DNA from 2 places in the Enterobacter cloacae complex sp. 394I7 genome. Region 1 is predicted to be linked to the other one. Evidence: predicted binding sites of a transcription regulator. Region 1 holds the regulator's gene; the other holds the start of a gene.
What was found. Region 1 encodes CRP, which controls carbon source genes, mostly activating them, when cyclic AMP is high. Its sites were predicted from a motif close to ATGTGANNNNNNTCACAT; they were not measured.
Positions count from the first base shown of each region.

Region 2: hpt (hypoxanthine phosphoribosyltransferase) is a predicted target of CRP. The motif match lies at 5,912-5,929, and genes of this name have one in related genera.

Region 1 is NZ_JBXWCR010000006.1:20,584-28,550, reverse strand. Features, by position in the region: gene AC2FAP_RS18570 (putative adenosine monophosphate-protein transferase Fic) at 1-496, shown strand, start outside; gene pabA (aminodeoxychorismate synthase component 2) at 527-1,090, shown strand; gene argD (bifunctional acetylornithine/succinyldiaminopimelate transaminase) at 1,177-2,397, shown strand; gene AC2FAP_RS18555 (YccS/YhfK family putative transporter) at 2,394-4,481, opposite strand; gene crp (cAMP-activated global transcriptional regulator CRP) at 4,539-5,171, opposite strand; gene AC2FAP_RS18545 (OsmC family protein) at 5,483-5,887, shown strand; gene AC2FAP_RS18540 (phosphoribulokinase) at 5,954-6,823, opposite strand; gene AC2FAP_RS18535 (YheU family protein) at 6,854-7,072, opposite strand; gene AC2FAP_RS18530 (hydrolase) at 7,069-7,967, opposite strand, start outside.
Region 2 is NZ_JBXWCR010000003.1:69,292-77,258, reverse strand. Features, by position in the region: gene speD (adenosylmethionine decarboxylase) at 1-324, opposite strand, end outside; gene speE (polyamine aminopropyltransferase) at 325-1,194, opposite strand; gene AC2FAP_RS13805 (YacC family pilotin-like protein) at 1,311-1,658, opposite strand; gene cueO (multicopper oxidase CueO) at 1,804-3,363, shown strand; gene AC2FAP_RS13795 (glucose/quinate/shikimate family membrane-bound PQQ-dependent dehydrogenase) at 3,460-5,850, opposite strand; gene hpt (hypoxanthine phosphoribosyltransferase) at 6,058-6,594, shown strand; gene can (carbonate dehydratase) at 6,695-7,357, opposite strand; gene AC2FAP_RS13780 (ABC transporter ATP-binding protein) at 7,465-7,967, shown strand, end outside.

The DNA.
Region 1 (7,967 bases):
CTATGAGATCACCGCGCTGCGGGTGGCGACGCTCGGCTTAGGCCCGTCGGCGCCGGGGTTGCCGCATCTCTGTGCAATCCACCGCCACCTTTATCAGGATATTTTTGACTGGGCGGGCGATATCCGCGAAATCGATATTTATCAGGGCGACACCCGCTTCTGCCACTTCGCCTACATCGAGAAAGAGGGCAATGTCCTGATGCAGGATCTCGAGGAAGAGGGGTATCTCAACGGTCTGCAAAAAGAGGAGTTTGTGGCCCGCCTGAGTCACTACTATTGTGAGATCAACGTGCTCCATCCCTTCCGGATTGGCAACGGTATCGCTCAGCGGATCTTCTTCGAACAACTCGCCATCCATGCAGGCTATCAGCTGAGCTGGAAAGATATCGACCCGGGCAAATGGGCGGCGGCCAACCAGAGTGGCGCAATGGGCGATTTAACGGCCCTGAACGCCATCTTTGCCAAAGTAGTGAGCGAAGCGCGGGAAACTGAGTAGAATAGGGCGGCACGTTTTTCTGGAGCCGCCATGATTCTGCTGATTGATAACTACGATTCCTTCACCTGGAACCTTTACCAGTATTTTTCTGAACTGGGTGCAGAGGTGGTGGTCCGCCGCAACGACGACATCAGCCTGGCCGAAATCGACGCGCTTGCCCCGCAGAAAATCGTTATCTCGCCGGGGCCCTGCACGCCGTCGGAATCGGGCATTTCGCTGGATGTCATTCATCATTACGCCGGTAAGCTGCCCATTCTTGGCGTCTGCCTGGGCCACCAGGCCATTGGGCAGGTGTTTGGTGCCACCATTGTGCGCGCCGCCAAAGTGATGCATGGCAAAACCGCGCCGGTGACCCATACCGGCACGGGCGTGTTTATGGGGCTTAATAATCCGCTTACCGTGACGCGCTACCATTCGCTGGTCATTGACCCATCAACGCTGCCGGAATGCTTTGAGGTTACCGCCTGGAGCGATACCCGGGAGATCATGGGGATTCGGCATCGTGAATGGGACCTCGAAGGGGTGCAATTCCACCCGGAGAGTATCCTCAGCGAGCAGGGACACCAGCTGCTGGCAAATTTCCTCAATCGTTGAATAGTGGTTGCCTTGCTGTGATTTTTTATGCATATTTTGTGATTATATTTTCACAATCACTGTGACATAAAATGGATGGTCATGACATGGCAACTGAACAATCTGCAATTACCCGCGCGACATTCGATGAAGTCATTCTGCCGATTTATGCACCGGCTGAGTTTATCCCGGTAAAAGGGAAAGGCAGCCGAGTCTGGGATCAGCAGGGGAAAGAGTATGTTGATTTCGCCGGTGGGATTGCGGTGACGGCACTGGGTCATTGCCATCCTGTGCTGGTGGAGGCGCTGAAAACCCAGGGGGAAACCCTGTGGCATACCAGCAACGTCTTTACCAACGAACCGGCGCTGCGTCTGGGCCGCAAGTTAATCAGCGCGACCTTCGCCGAACGCGTGCTGTTTATGAACTCCGGTACCGAAGCGAACGAAACCGCCTTCAAACTGGCGCGCTACTATGCCTCCACGCGCCACAGCCCGTACAAAACCAAAATCATTGCTTTCCACAACGCCTTCCACGGTCGCTCGCTGTTTACCGTTTCCGTCGGCGGACAGCCAAAGTATTCCGACGGTTTTGGACCAAAACCGGCCGATATTATCCATGTGCCGTTTAACGATCTGCATGCGGTAAAAGCGGTAATGGATGATCACACCTGTGCGGTGGTGGTGGAGCCGATCCAGGGAGAGGGCGGCGTAACGGCTGCCACGCCTGAGTTCCTGAAAGGGCTGCGCGACCTGTGCGATGAGCATCAGGCGCTGCTGGTATTTGATGAAGTGCAGTGCGGGATGGGCCGTACCGGCTCCCTGTTTGCCTACATGCATTACGGCGTGACGCCGGATATTCTGACCAGCGCCAAAGCGCTCGGCGGCGGCTTCCCGGTCAGTGCGGTATTAACGACGCAGGAGATTGCCTCCGCGTTCCACGTGGGTTCCCACGGTTCCACATACGGCGGTAACCCGCTGGCGAGTGCCGTCGCGGGTGCCGCGTTCGACATTATCAACACCCCTGAGGTTCTGAGCGGCGTCAACGCGAAGCGTGAGCTTTTCGTGACGCATTTGCAGCAGATTGATGACCAGTATGACGTCTTCAGCGAGATCCGCGGGATGGGGTTACTGATCGGCGCGGAGTTGAAGCCACAGTACAAAGGCCGCGCGCGCGATTTCCTGCACGCCGCCGCCCATGAAGGGGTGATGGTGCTCAATGCCGGGCCGGACGTGATGCGCTTTGCGCCGTCGCTGGTGGTCGAAAATCAGGACATTGAAGACGGGTTAAACCGTTTTGCCGCGGCGGTCGCGAAGATCGTAAACGCTTAAGACTCCGTTCGCGTTAAGCGACGGGTTAACCATATCCCGTGGTGAGGGCGCTGACGCCATGCTACCGACGAAATGGTGTGCATGGTGTTCAGATGCCCGAGAACGCGCTGCAGATGCTGCTCCAGGGTGCTCATTGGCCCGTGGGTGAGCGTCTCTGGCGCCTCCAGAATGTTCGAATCCCCTGACTCGCCAGGCGCGTCATACTCGAGTCGCTGCTGACACCGCTGCAGGGCAATCTCACACGACTGCAGGTAGCGCTGCGCCAGATCGGGCGTCAGCATCGTATGTTCCCGCGCCAGCGTGGTCATGGCGTTGATATGCTCAACGATAAACTGGCTGTGCGTCACCCAGAGCTTCATGTCCGCCAGATAGTGCGAGTTAAAGCCGGGCTCCTGCATGGCCTGATTCAGCGAGTTAAACAGGGCGTTATGCGCCTGGTTGACCTTCATCCGCTGATACGCCAGCGGAGAGGGCTGCGGGTCGTCACTCAAGATCAGGCGAATGGCCTGCTGGTCGGCCTCCAGCGCATCATGGGCGTTCTGTCTGAGCAGCCCGCTTTGCCACTGAGGCCACAGCCAGACCATGCCGCCAAAGGCAATCAGGCAGCCGATCAGGGTATCGACCAGCCTGGCGATAATAAACTGCTCGCCGTTGAGCGTGAGCAACTGCAGGGTATACACCGCCGTTACCGTAAAGCCCACCATCGCCCAGCCGTAGTTTTTGCGGATGATCAGGTAGCTCACCATCGTGATCACCAGCATCCCTGCCAGCGTATAGCCTTCCGGCACGTGAAAGTGCAGCGTAACGCCCGCAATGATCAGCCCCGCCATCGTTCCGCCTGCCCGGTGCAGAATGCGCACCCGCGTCGCGCCATAGCCGTTCTGGGTGACAAAGAGGATGGTCATTAAAATCCAGTACGGTTTGGGCAGATGCAGCGCCATGCCCATCAGGCTGGCAATGCTTAGCATCACGCTAATTCGCGCGGCGTTGCGCAGGGCAGATGATTTAAGGGAGAGGTAGCTTCTGAGCGCCGGCAGCAGCGGCAGGCGTTTTTGTTTGTCGGCCATCAGGTCGCGCGGATAAAGCGGACGCTGGGTTCGTAACACGCGGGCGATACGGCTGAAGTGCCAGGCGGCAAACTGACCCACCGGGTTGTCTTCATGCTGACGGGCAATCTTCTCCAGCGCGCCGAGCTGTTTGTCCATGTTAAAGCGCGTGGGGTAGCGGTGATACAGAATATCGTCAGCCAGCACCCGAAGGCGCGCGGAGACGGTTTGCGCGTTCCAGCGGATCACCGCTTCGGCATGGCTGCGCTCGACCAGTTTTTGCACCTCCTGCGGCTGGTGCAGGCTCACGGAGATATGCTCCTGTAAGTCCAGCCCCACCTGGAAGACGCGCAGCAGCCGCTTATATTCGTGGTTCTTATTGGCGGCGAGCATATGCAGCTGTTGATAACACTGGCTTATCAGGTCCACCACCTTTTGCTGACGCGTCAGCAGCGGCGGCAGTGATTTTTCTGGATCGGTATGCTGGGTGAGCAAGGTGTATTTGGCTTCACAGTAATCCGCCAGCTGCACGTAGAGCAGGCTCAGGGATTCCCGCAGCGGCTGTTCCCGCCACAGCCAGAACCAAAACCAGTTAAACAGCCCGTACCACAGCGTACCGAGGGCGTAGATCAGCAGCGGCTCCCACACCGGCATGTTGCCCGCAAGGCTCAGCGTGAAGATGGCGGCAATCAGCGACGCGGGAAGCAAACGTGCGTGCAGTGAGCTGATCTCAGCGGTTACGCCCAGGGTCATCGCCAGGACGGTGAGGATCAGCGGCAGCGGGATATCGCGGGCCAGCAAAAGCTGTACGGCGAGGCTACAACCCGCAAACAGCGAGCCGCCCACGATCAGCCGTTTGAAAAAGCGCTTATGCGGTGTATCCAGACCGGCAATGTTGCAGCAGGCGGGAACGAGAGAGAAGAGCAGACCTTGCTGAAGATGGCCCAGAATCAGGCCCACGGCCACAGGAAGGCACAACACCAGCGTTTGCCGCAGTGCGTAGTTAACTTCCGGGTGATAAATCAGCCTGCGCCACATGGGGAATAGAGACAAAAACGGCGTGACACCTTGCGATGGCACGCCGTTTGAGCGGAATTAACGCGTTCCGTAAACCACGATGGTTTTACCGTGTGCGGAGATCAGGTTCTGATCTTCCAGCATTTTCAGAATACGGCCCACTGTTTCACGGGAGCAACCGACAATCTGACCGATTTCCTGACGGGTAATTTTAATTTGCATGCCATCAGGGTGAGTCATCGCATCGGGTTGTTTCGCCAGATTCAGCAGGGTCTGAGCGATACGGCCGGTCACGTCCAGGAAGGCGAGGTTACCCACTTTCTCAGATGTCACCTGCAGACGGCGCGCCATCTGCGAAGAAAGACGCATCAGGATGTCAGGGTTAACTTGAATCAACTGACGGAATTTCTTGTAGGAAATTTCAGCCACTTCACATGCTGTCTTTGCACGAACCCAGGCGCTACGTTCCTGGCCTTCTTCAAACAGGCCCAGTTCACCGATGAAATCGCCCTGGTTCAGATAAGAAAGGATCATCTCTTTCCCTTCTTCATCTTTGATCAGCACTGCCACCGAGCCTTTGACGATGTAATACAACGTTTCCGCTTTTTCACCCTGGTGAATCAGCGTGCTCTTCGATGGGTACTTATGAATGTGGCAATGAGACAAGAACCATTCGAGAGTCGGGTCTGTTTGCGGTTTGCCAAGCACCATGCGCTGTTATCCTCTGTTATAAGCTGTCACCAGAGTCATAAGATGCATCCGGACTCTGGGGTTGCAATCGAATTCTTACCCATACCCTGGGAAGTCGGCTATCGTAACGTTTCGCAGCCAGTAAAGTTTGATGTCCTCTGCATACATGTGTAACGTCAATGTATTACTGTAGCATCCTGAGTGTTTTAGCATAGCTTTCGCCGCGTGTCTCCTGGTGTCTCGCTTCAGCATGACGCAGGTCGCCTTCCATTGCGAGAAATGTAACGCACGCGTAATCTGTCACCAAAAATGCAACGTTGGAGTGAGTGAATATGCAAGCGCGTGTGAAATGGGTTGAAGGTTTAACGTTCCTGGGCGAGTCCGCTTCAGGACACCAGATTTTGATGGATGGTAACTCCGGCGATAAAGCACCAAGCCCAATGGAAATGGTGCTGATGGCAGCAGGTGGATGCAGCGCAATTGATGTGGTGTCGATCCTGCAAAAAGGCCGGCACGATGTGACCGACTGCGAAGTAAAACTCACCTCAGAACGCCGCGAAGAGGCACCACGCCTGTTCACCCACATTAACCTGCATTTCATCGTCAGCGGGAAAGAACTGAAAGACGCGGCGGTCTCACGCGCGGTCGATCTTTCAGCGGAGAAATACTGCTCGGTCGCGTTAATGCTCGAGAAAGCGGTAAAAATTACGCATTCGTATGAAGTGATCGACGCCTGATATTGGGGGGCATCGTTCACCCCGATGCCCTCACCGAAGCCCTCTCCCACGCGGAGAGGGAAATCATCAGGCGATTTTCTTCCCTTCTATCAACCGCTGCACCAGCGGCATCATAATTAATTCCATTGCCAGCCCCATTTTTCCGCCCGGAACCACTAACGTATTCATGTGCGAAATAAATGAGCCCTGCAGCATCGCCAGCAGCCAGGGGTAATCAATGCCGTCGAGATTGCGGAAATGGATAACCACAAAGCTCTCATCCAGCGACGGGATACTTTTGGCGGCGAACGGGTTAGAGGTGTCCACTGTCGGTACGCGCTGGAAGTTGATATGCGTGCGGGAGAACTGCGGCGTCAGGTAAGTAATGTAGTCTTCCATGGAGCGCACGACGGAATCCATCACCGCCTCGCGTGAATGGCCGCGCTCGCTGATGTCACGCGTCAGCTTCTGGATCCACTCAAGGTTCACGATGGGCACCACGCCAACCAGCAGATCCACGTGACGCGCCACGTCATGCTGCGGCGTCACCACGCCACCGTGCAACCCTTCGTAAAACAGGACGTCGGTCGGTTCCGGCAGCGGTTGCCAGGGGGTAAAGGTGCCGGGCACCTGGTTCCAGGGAACGGCTTCATCGTAGGTGTGCAGATATTTGCGTGACTGCCCCTTGCCGCTCTGGCCGTACTCCTGAAAGGTTTGCTCCAGCAGGCCGAAGTCATTGGCCTCCGGGCCGAAGTAGCTGATGTGTTTACCCAGATCGCGCGCCTTGCGGATAGCCATATCCATCTCCGGGCGCGTGTAGCGGTGAAAGCTATCGCCTTCGACCTCCGCCGCACGGAGATTCAGTTGGGCGAAAATCTTACGAAAAGCGAGGCTGGTCGTGGTGGTTCCCGCACCACTCGAACCCGTAACGGCAATAACCGGATGTCTGGCAGACATAGCAACTCCCTGACTGGAAAGGTTTAAAGATCAGCCATGAAACGCGTTGCGGGGCATGATATTGACCGTCTCATGCAGTTCAGACCATACCAGCACCACGTCGCCGCTTTTGAGCTGGCGCTTCACATCGTTGACCTTTTGCTCAAGCGAACGTTCATGTTCACCATAATCGGTACCTTCGCGCAAGACAAAGCTTTCAATCAGATTATCGAGCGTTTCGGGGGAGAGGTCCTGCCACGGAATAATCATTTTGCACCGTCCAGATAAGGGGTAAGCCAGTCAGGAATACGCGACTCCAGCCACATTTTCGGGCGACGCAACGTTCCACCGATGAACCCCACGTGACCACCATGCTCTGTCAGCTGGTAGTGAACGTTGGCAGGCAAAAATTCCTGCGCGGGGATAGAGTGATGATCCATAAACGGGTCATCTTTGGCATGAATGATAAGCGTCGGTTGCGTGATCTTACTGAGCAGCGGCATGGCGCTGCACTGACGATAGTAGTCAATCGCATCGGCAAAACCGTGAATTTTGGCGGTGATCAGATCGTCGAATTCGCGGATGCGACGGACCTTTTTCAACTGACGCAGGCTCACGGGCAGCGTATCCGGATAGGCCTTCAACTTGCGCGCCGCGTTGGCTTTCAGCAGGTTGAGCAGGTAACGCTGATAGACCCGGGAAAAGCCTTTCTCCATATGGTAGCTGCACTGCTCCAGCATAAAGGGCGCGGAGACAATGACGGCCGCATCCAGCGGCACGGTGTCGGCCTCTTTTGCCAGCAGGCAGGCCAGCATATTGCCGCCCAGCGAGTAGCCCACGGCCGCTGTCGGGACGGTACCAAAGTTTTCCCGTAACCAGTGTAAAAACCAGGTGCCGTCTTCGGTTTCACCCGAGTGATAGATGCGCTTCTGGCGATTCGGTTCGCCGCTACAGCCGCGAAAGTGCATCACCACGCCGAGCCAGCCCCGCGCTTTGGCTGCCTGGATGAGCCCGTGTGCATAGGGGCTGTGCAGACTGCCTTCCAGACCGTGAAAGACCACCAGACGCGGCTTGTGGCGCGCCTGTTCTGGCTCTTCGCTCCATGCCAGGTCCAGAAAGTCACCGTCCGGTAAGTCCAGCCGTTGCCAGTGCGGCGTGAACTGAA
Region 2 (7,967 bases), on a different contig from region 1:
ATGGGCGACGACCACTTCCGGCAGCGGGCCCGGATGTTCTGTTTTATCGATAAGTTGAGGGTCGACCGGCTCTTCGCTGACCAGAATCGTGACGCTGGCACCCTGAGGTTCATAATCCTGACGGGCGATATTCAGGATATTCGCGCCGATAATCGAACAGGTTTCTGACAGGATCTCGGTCAGACGGTTGGCATTGTAGAGTTCATCGATATAGGCGATGTAACCATCGCGTTCTTCCGCTGTTTTGGCATAGCAGATATCGTAAATACAAAAACTCAGGCTTTTGGTCAGGTTGTTAAAGCCATGCAGTTTAAGCTTTTTCAATTAGCTCACCCCCTTAGTGGATAATGCGTCTTGCAGGTACTGCGGTAAGGCAAACGCTGCGGTATGAACTGCCGGATTGTAGTAACGGCACGTAAGTCCGGCCTGGTGGAAGCGGGCCTGAATAATTTCGGTGGAAAGATGGCGCAGTACGTCGTTATCTGTCGCCCAGGCAAAGGTCATGATCCCGCCGTAGTACGTCGGAATAGCGGCCTGATAGAAGCTGACATCGCCAAAATAGGTGCTCAGCTTGCGGTGGCTGTCGAGGGCTTCATCCTGCTGCAGGAAGCAGACGCCGTTTTGTGCCACGAAAATCCCGCCCGGCTTCAGGCAGCGCTTGCAGCCTTCGTAGAAATCGGAGGTAAACAGCGATGCGCCGGGACCGATCGGGTCGGTACAGTCGGAGATAATAACGTCGAAGGCCTGGGTCGTCTGATTAACGAAGTTAACCCCATCATCAATGACCAGACTGAAGCGCGGATCGTCATAGCTACCGGCATTATGGTTCGGCAGGTACTGACGACAGAAAGAGACCACGCCGGCATCAATTTCCACCATCGTAATGGTTTCGATGGATTGATGGCGGGAGACTTCACGCAGCATTGCGCCATCACCACCACCGATAATCAAAACATGCTTCGCATGCCCGTGTGCCAGCAGCGGAACGTGGGTCATCATCTCATGATAGATAAACTCGTCGCGCTCGGTCGTTTGCACGACACCATCCAGCGCCATCACGCGGCCAAAGGCGGCATTCTCGAAGATGATCAGATCCTGGTGATCGGTTTTCTCATGATAGAGCACGTTATCAACGGCAAAGTACTGACCAAACTGGTCATGCAGTGTTTCATGCCACAACGTGTGGTCGGCCATACGCGGACTCCTCCTTTGTTAACATCCGTTACGCTCACAAAAAATGAGCGAAACATGATAGCTAACTATAACCGTGGTTGCACGGCTATAGGCTCAACAAGGGGGCGTCGGGAAGGTTATTTCACGTAGGCGAGCAGGCTGAGTGAATCGCGAGCCAGCGCTTTGCATTTTTTGGCGGTAGGGATACCAATACCGCTTAAATCGCGGTAGCTGTCTTCGCCGAGCGCCTTCATGTCGAAGCTATCGTAGTTGCTGAGATCCCATTGGTTTTGCTGGGCAAAAAAGACCAGTGCGCGACGAATCTGCCCGTTGGGCAAATTCTGGTAACCACAATCGTTTTTCAGAAAGACAAAAACTGCCGTCAAATCGGCCATATCTTCCGCTTCATTTTCACTCAGCGCGTAACTGTTCGCACACATCGCCATCAGGCTACCGAACAAAATTGTTCTGAAAAACGTCTTCATTGCTTCTACCACTGCATCACGGAAAATTAACGTTAGCATACTTGATGCCAGGCCGACGATCTTTATTATTGCCGCTTTACTTGACCTTCCGGTAAGGGGAGGGTTTATGCTCAAAAGATCGCCTGCTGGAAATAAGGAAATGAACATGCAACGCCGTGATTTTTTAAAATATTCCGTTGCGCTTGGCGTAGCCAGCGCTTTACCGCTGTGGAGCCGCGCGGCTTTTGCGGCCGACAGACCTGCCTTACCGATCCCTGATTTACTCACCGCAGATGCCCGAAGCCGCATCCAGCTTGTTGTCCAGTCCGGTAAAACGACCTTTGGCGCACACAGTGCGACAACGTGGGGTTATAACGGCAATCTTCTCGGCCCGGCACTTCAGTTACGTAAAGGGAAAGCGGTGACGGTGGATATCCATAACACGCTGGCTGAGGAGACCACGTTGCACTGGCACGGACTGGAAGTGCCGGGCGAGGTGGACGGGGGGCCGCAGGGCATCATAAAACCGGGCGGTAAGCGAAGCGTGACCTTTACCCCGGACCAGCGCGCCGCGACCTGCTGGTTCCACCCCCATCAGCATGGCAAAACGGGCCATCAGGTGGCGATGGGGCTGGCGGGACTGGTGCTGATTGAAGATGACGAAAGCCGTTTGCTGCGCCTGCCCAAACAGTGGGGCATCGACGATGTGCCGGTCATTGTGCAGGACAAAAAATTCACCGCTGACGGGCAAATTGATTACCAGCTGGACGTCATGAGCGCGGCGGTAGGCTGGTTTGGCGACACCCTGCTGACCAACGGTGCCATTTACCCGCAGCATGCGGCACCGAAAGGCTGGCTGCGCTTACGCCTGCTCAACGGCTGTAACGCCCGCTCACTGAATTTCGCCACCAGCGATAAACGCCCTCTGTACGTGGTCGCAAGCGACGGGGGGCTGCTGCCTGAACCGGTGAAGGTGGATACGCTACCGATGCTGATGGGGGAGCGTTTTGAGGTGCTGGTGGATATCAGCGACGGCAAACCGTTTGACCTGGTCACGCTACCGGTCAGTCAGATGGGAATGGCGGTTGCACCCTTTGACAAGCCGCACCCGGTGCTGCAGATCCAGCCGCTGCAGGTCACGGCTTCGGGCATGTTGCCGGATACCCTGACCACGCTCCCGGCGCTACCTTCTCTCGAGGGCCTGACCCAACGCAAGCTGCAACTGTCCATGAACCCGATGCTCGACATGATGGGCATGCAGGCACTGATGGCGAAATATGGCAATCAGGCGATGGCGGGTATGCACCACGGAGAGATGATGGGCCATATGAATATGGACCACGGTAAAATGGGCGGCATGGGGCACGGTGGCCATGATTTCGATTTCCACAATGCCAACATGATCAACGGTAAAGCGTTCGACATGAACACGCCAATGTTTGCTGCCACAAAAGGGCAGTTTGAACGCTGGGTGATTTCAGGCGAAGGCGACATGATGCTGCATCCGTTCCATATTCACGGCACCCAGTTCCGCATCCTTTCTGAAAACGGTAACGCGCCACAGGCGCACCGCGCGGGATGGAAAGACACCGTCAGGGTTGAAGGTGGCGTCAGTGAGGTGCTGGTGAAATTTGACCACGAGGCACCGAAGGCGTTTGCCTATATGGCGCACTGCCATCTGCTGGAGCATGAAGATACGGGCATGATGCTGGGGTTCACGGTTTAATATCGTGTGCCCTGATGCCCAGACCCCGGTCCAGAGGGGATAAGCAATAAAAACGGCAACCGAAGTTGCCGTTTTTTTTACCGTTGGCGGTGTTAGTTATTTAGCGTCGTCGGGTAAAGCATAAGCCACAATGTAGTCGCCCATCTTCGTACCAAACGAACCGTGACCACCCGCAGAGATGACAACGTACTGCTTGCCATTCACTTCATAGGTCATCGGCGTTGCCTGTCCACCTGCTGGCAGACGGCCTTGCCACAGTTTTTCACCGTTGGTCATGTTGTACGCGCGCAGGTAGTTATCGGCGGTTGCCGCGATGAACAGCACGTTACCGGCGGTAGAAATTGGACCACCCAGCATTGGCATACCCATATTGAACGGGACAGGAACCGGCATCGGGAACGGCATGCTGTCCTGAGGCGTACCAATACGTTTTTTCCAGACGATCTGGTTAGTTTTCAGATCCAGGCCGGAGATATAACCCCAGGCAGGCTGTTTACACGGCAGACCAAACGGCGACAGGAACGGGTTCAGCGTGACGCCATAGGGCACGCCATACTGCGGCTGAATACCCGCTTCTGTACCGCTGCCTTTAGCATCTTTAGGCTGCTCCATTGGGTTGCCTGGACCGCGTGGAATAAGCTTAGAAACAAACGGCAGGGCCATCGGGTTGGCAATCGCCACCTGACGGTTAGGGTCAACGGAGATCCCACCCCATTCGAACATGCCCAGGTTACCCGGGAAGACCAGCGTGCCCTGCTCAGAAGGTGGCGTGAAGATACCTTCATAGCGCAGCTGATGGAACATCACGCGGCACACCAGCTGGTCAAACATTGTGGCACCCCACATGTCTGCACCGCTGAGATCTTTCTTCGGACGGAAGCTCAGGTCAGAGAACGGCTGTGTTTTGGTGACATAGTCGCCTTTGGCAGCGCCCTGCGGAACGGGTTTTTCGGGTGCCGGGACAACCAGCTTACCGTTGCTGCGATCCAGCACAAAGATGTTGCCCGTTTTCGCGGGTGCATAAATCACCGGAACGGTTTTGCCGTTAACGGTAATGTCAGCCAGCGTTGGCTGGGACGGCATGTCCATATCCCACAGGTCGTGGTGAACAGTCTGGTAGCTCCAGGCCAGTTTACCGGTGGTCGCGTTCAGCGCCACGATAGAGCTGGCATAACGCTCTTGCTCAGGCGTACGGTTACCCCCCCAGATATCTGGCGTGGTGACGCCCATCGGCAGGTAGACCAGGTCCAGCTTCGCGTCATACGCCGCCGGTGCCCAGGAGTTAGGTGAGTTAAAGGTAAAGGTGTGTTCGTCCGATGGGATCGCATTTGGATCTTTCGCGCCCGGGTCGAAGGCCCACAGCAGTTTACCGGTGTTCACGTCAAAACCACGGATAACGCCAGAGGTTTCGCGGGTGGAGAAGTTATCGGTTACCGAGCCGGCAATCACGATAGTTTTATCGGTGATGATCGGCGGTGAGGTTGGCTCATACAGACCCGGCGTGGTGTCCGGCATGTTGGTCTGCAGATTCAGGATACCTTTGTTGGCAAAGGTCTCACACAGCTTACCGGTTTCGGCATTGATCGCGAACAGGCGGCCATCGTTTACCGGCAGCATGATGCGGCGAGGACAGTCGGCAATGACTTCAGGGCTCGCATTATCAGCACGCGCTTCGTGGTAAGAGACGCCACGGCAGGTGATGTGCTGGAACGACGGGTTGGAGTTCAGCTGTGGATCGAAGTGCCATTTCTCTTTACCGGTGGCCGCATCAAGCGCGAACAGACGCTGGTGCGCGGTGCACAGATAAAGCATGTTACCGACTTTAATCGGCGTCACTTCGTTGGTCAGTTCACCTGGATCGTTTGGCATCTTCAGGTCGCCGGTACGGAATACCCAGGCTTCCTTCAGGTTCTTAACGTTGTCCGCGTTGATCTGCTTGAGCGGGGAGTAGCGCTGACCTTCCTGATTACGGCCATAAGCTGGCCAGTCGCCATCCGCGACCTGCGAGATAGCCGCAGCTGGGGTGGATTCGGCATTCAGCGTACCGTTAATCTCCTGCGGGTCGTTAAAACCGGCCCAGGTGAGAATGCCGCCGCTGATCAGCAGGGCAACCACCAGCGCCGCAACGGCACCGCTTGAAGGAACAATCAGGCGACGCCACACGAACGGCAGGATCAGCCAGATACCAAAGAAGACCAGGATGTCACTGCGCGGCGTCAGTGCCCAGAAGTCGAAACCGACTTCCCAGACACCCCAGATCATGGTTGCGAGGAGTAAAGCAGCATAAAGCCATAGCGCGGATTGTTTTCTACGCCACAACAGGACGGTTACGCCAAGCATAACCAGACCCGCAATAGGGTAGTACCAGGAGCCGCCAATTGCGGCCAGCCAGACGCCACCGATTAACAGATACAGGCCGCAGAAGGCGGCGAATAGCGCTGTTAATGTCACCAGTAGACGTGGCTGTTGAGTTTTTATTTCAGCCATAGAAAGTGTACTCGTCAGTTTTGTTAATTATTTGCTAGCAACTAATTATAGGTATTAACAAGTGTGATCGGAATCACAATATTTGCTTTTTATAACTCATGCGCCAGGTGTATCCATTTACTGATATAATGGCTGGCTTGCGTATCGATGCCGGAGTAACATTCATCCGCATTGAGAGATTTTCATTAAAATCATATGGTTAGTAATATGAAACATACTGTTGAAGTGATGATCCCGGAAGCCGAGATCAAAGCGCGTATCGCCGAACTGGGTCGTCAAATCACCGAACATTACAAGGACAGCGGCAGCGAAATGGTGCTGGTCGGTCTTTTACGTGGCTCTTTCATGTTCATGGCAGACCTGTGCCGTGAAGTGCAGGTGTCCCATGAGGTCGATTTTATGACCGCCTCCAGCTACGGCAGCGGCATGTCCACAACCCGTGATGTGAAAATCCTGAAAGATCTGGATGAAGATATTCGTGGCAAAGATGTGTTGATCGTTGAGGACATCATCGACTCCGGCAACACGCTCTCTAAAGTGCGCGAGATCCTGAGCCTGCGTGAGCCAAAATCCCTGGCGATCTGCACCCTGCTGGATAAACCCAGCCGCCGTGAAGTGCAGGTGCCGGTAGAGTTTGTCGGCTTCTCTATCCCTGACGAGTTCGTCGTGGGCTATGGCATTGACTACGCGCAGCGTTACCGCCATCTGCCGTATGTGGGTAAAGTGATCCTGCTCGACGAGTAAGGTTTGTGACGTGCGGTCTGTTGCCCTCTGACGAGGGGACACACAGTAAAAACGGCAACCCGGGTTGCCGTTTTGTTTTTATCTAACAGCTTACAGGCAGCTATTTATGGTTGACGTGCTTAAGCTTCAGGTTAGCTATCCCGGAACGATAGCGCTGCTCCAGCGTTTCACGGTTGGTGGCGGTCACTTCCAGGTTACGAAGCAGACCATCGTGAATACCGTAGGCCCAGCCGTGGATCGAGACTTTTTGCCCGCGTTTCCACGCCGATTGCATGATGGTGGAATGACCAAGGTTATAAACCTGCTCCATCACGTTCAGCTCGCAAAGGGTATCGAGACGACGCTCCTGCGGCATTTCACCCAACAGTGAGCTATGTTTGAACCAGATATCGCGGATATGCAGCAGCCAGTTATCGATTAACCCGAGTTCGGTATTTTCAATCGCGGCCTGCACACCGCCGCAGCCATAGTGGCCACAAATAATGATGTGCTCGACCTCCAGAACGTCAACGGCGTACTGAACAACCGAAAGGCAGTTGAGGTCGGTATGGATCACCAGGTTGGCAACATTACGGTGCACAAACAGTTCGCCAGGCTCGAGACCTGTCAGGCGCTCTGCCGGAACGCGGCTGTCGGAACATCCAATCCAGAGAAAGCGTGGGTTTTGCGCCTGCGCGAGCTTTCCAAAAAATCCGGGGTCTTCCTCCACCAGCATTTTTGACCATAGTGCATTGTTGCTGATGAGTGTATCTATGTCGTTCATGGAGGTTAGCGACCTGTAACCGAGTGATTGCGTTGCGCTAATATAGGGTAACTCGACTTTTAATGAAACCACACAACGTGTGTCAGAACCTAAGGTAAGTTTAATTCATGGCGATTGCACTGGAGCTTGAGCAGCTCAAAAAAACCTATCCAGGCGGCGTTCAGGCGCTGCGTGGGATAGATCTCAAAGTGGAAGCGGGGGATTTCTACGCGCTTCTGGGGCCGAATGGGGCGGGGAAATCCACCACCATTGGCATTATCAGTTCGCTGGTCAATAAAACGTCCGGCCGGGTGAGCGTGTTTGGTTACGACCTGCAAAAAGATGTGGTGAATGCCAAGCGCCAGCTCGGACTGGTACCGCAGGAGTTCAACTTCAACCCGTTCGAGACAGTGCAGCAAATCGTGGTTAATCAGGCGGGTTACTACGGTGTTGAGCGCAAAGAAGCGGTGGAGCGCAGCGAAAAGTACCTCAAACAGCTCGATCTGTGGGAAAAACGCAATGAACGTGCGCGCATGTTGTCTGGCGGGATGAAGCGCCGTCTGATGATTGCCCGTGCGCTGATGCATGAGCCAAAGCTGCTGATCCTTGATGAGCCCACCGCGGGCGTGGA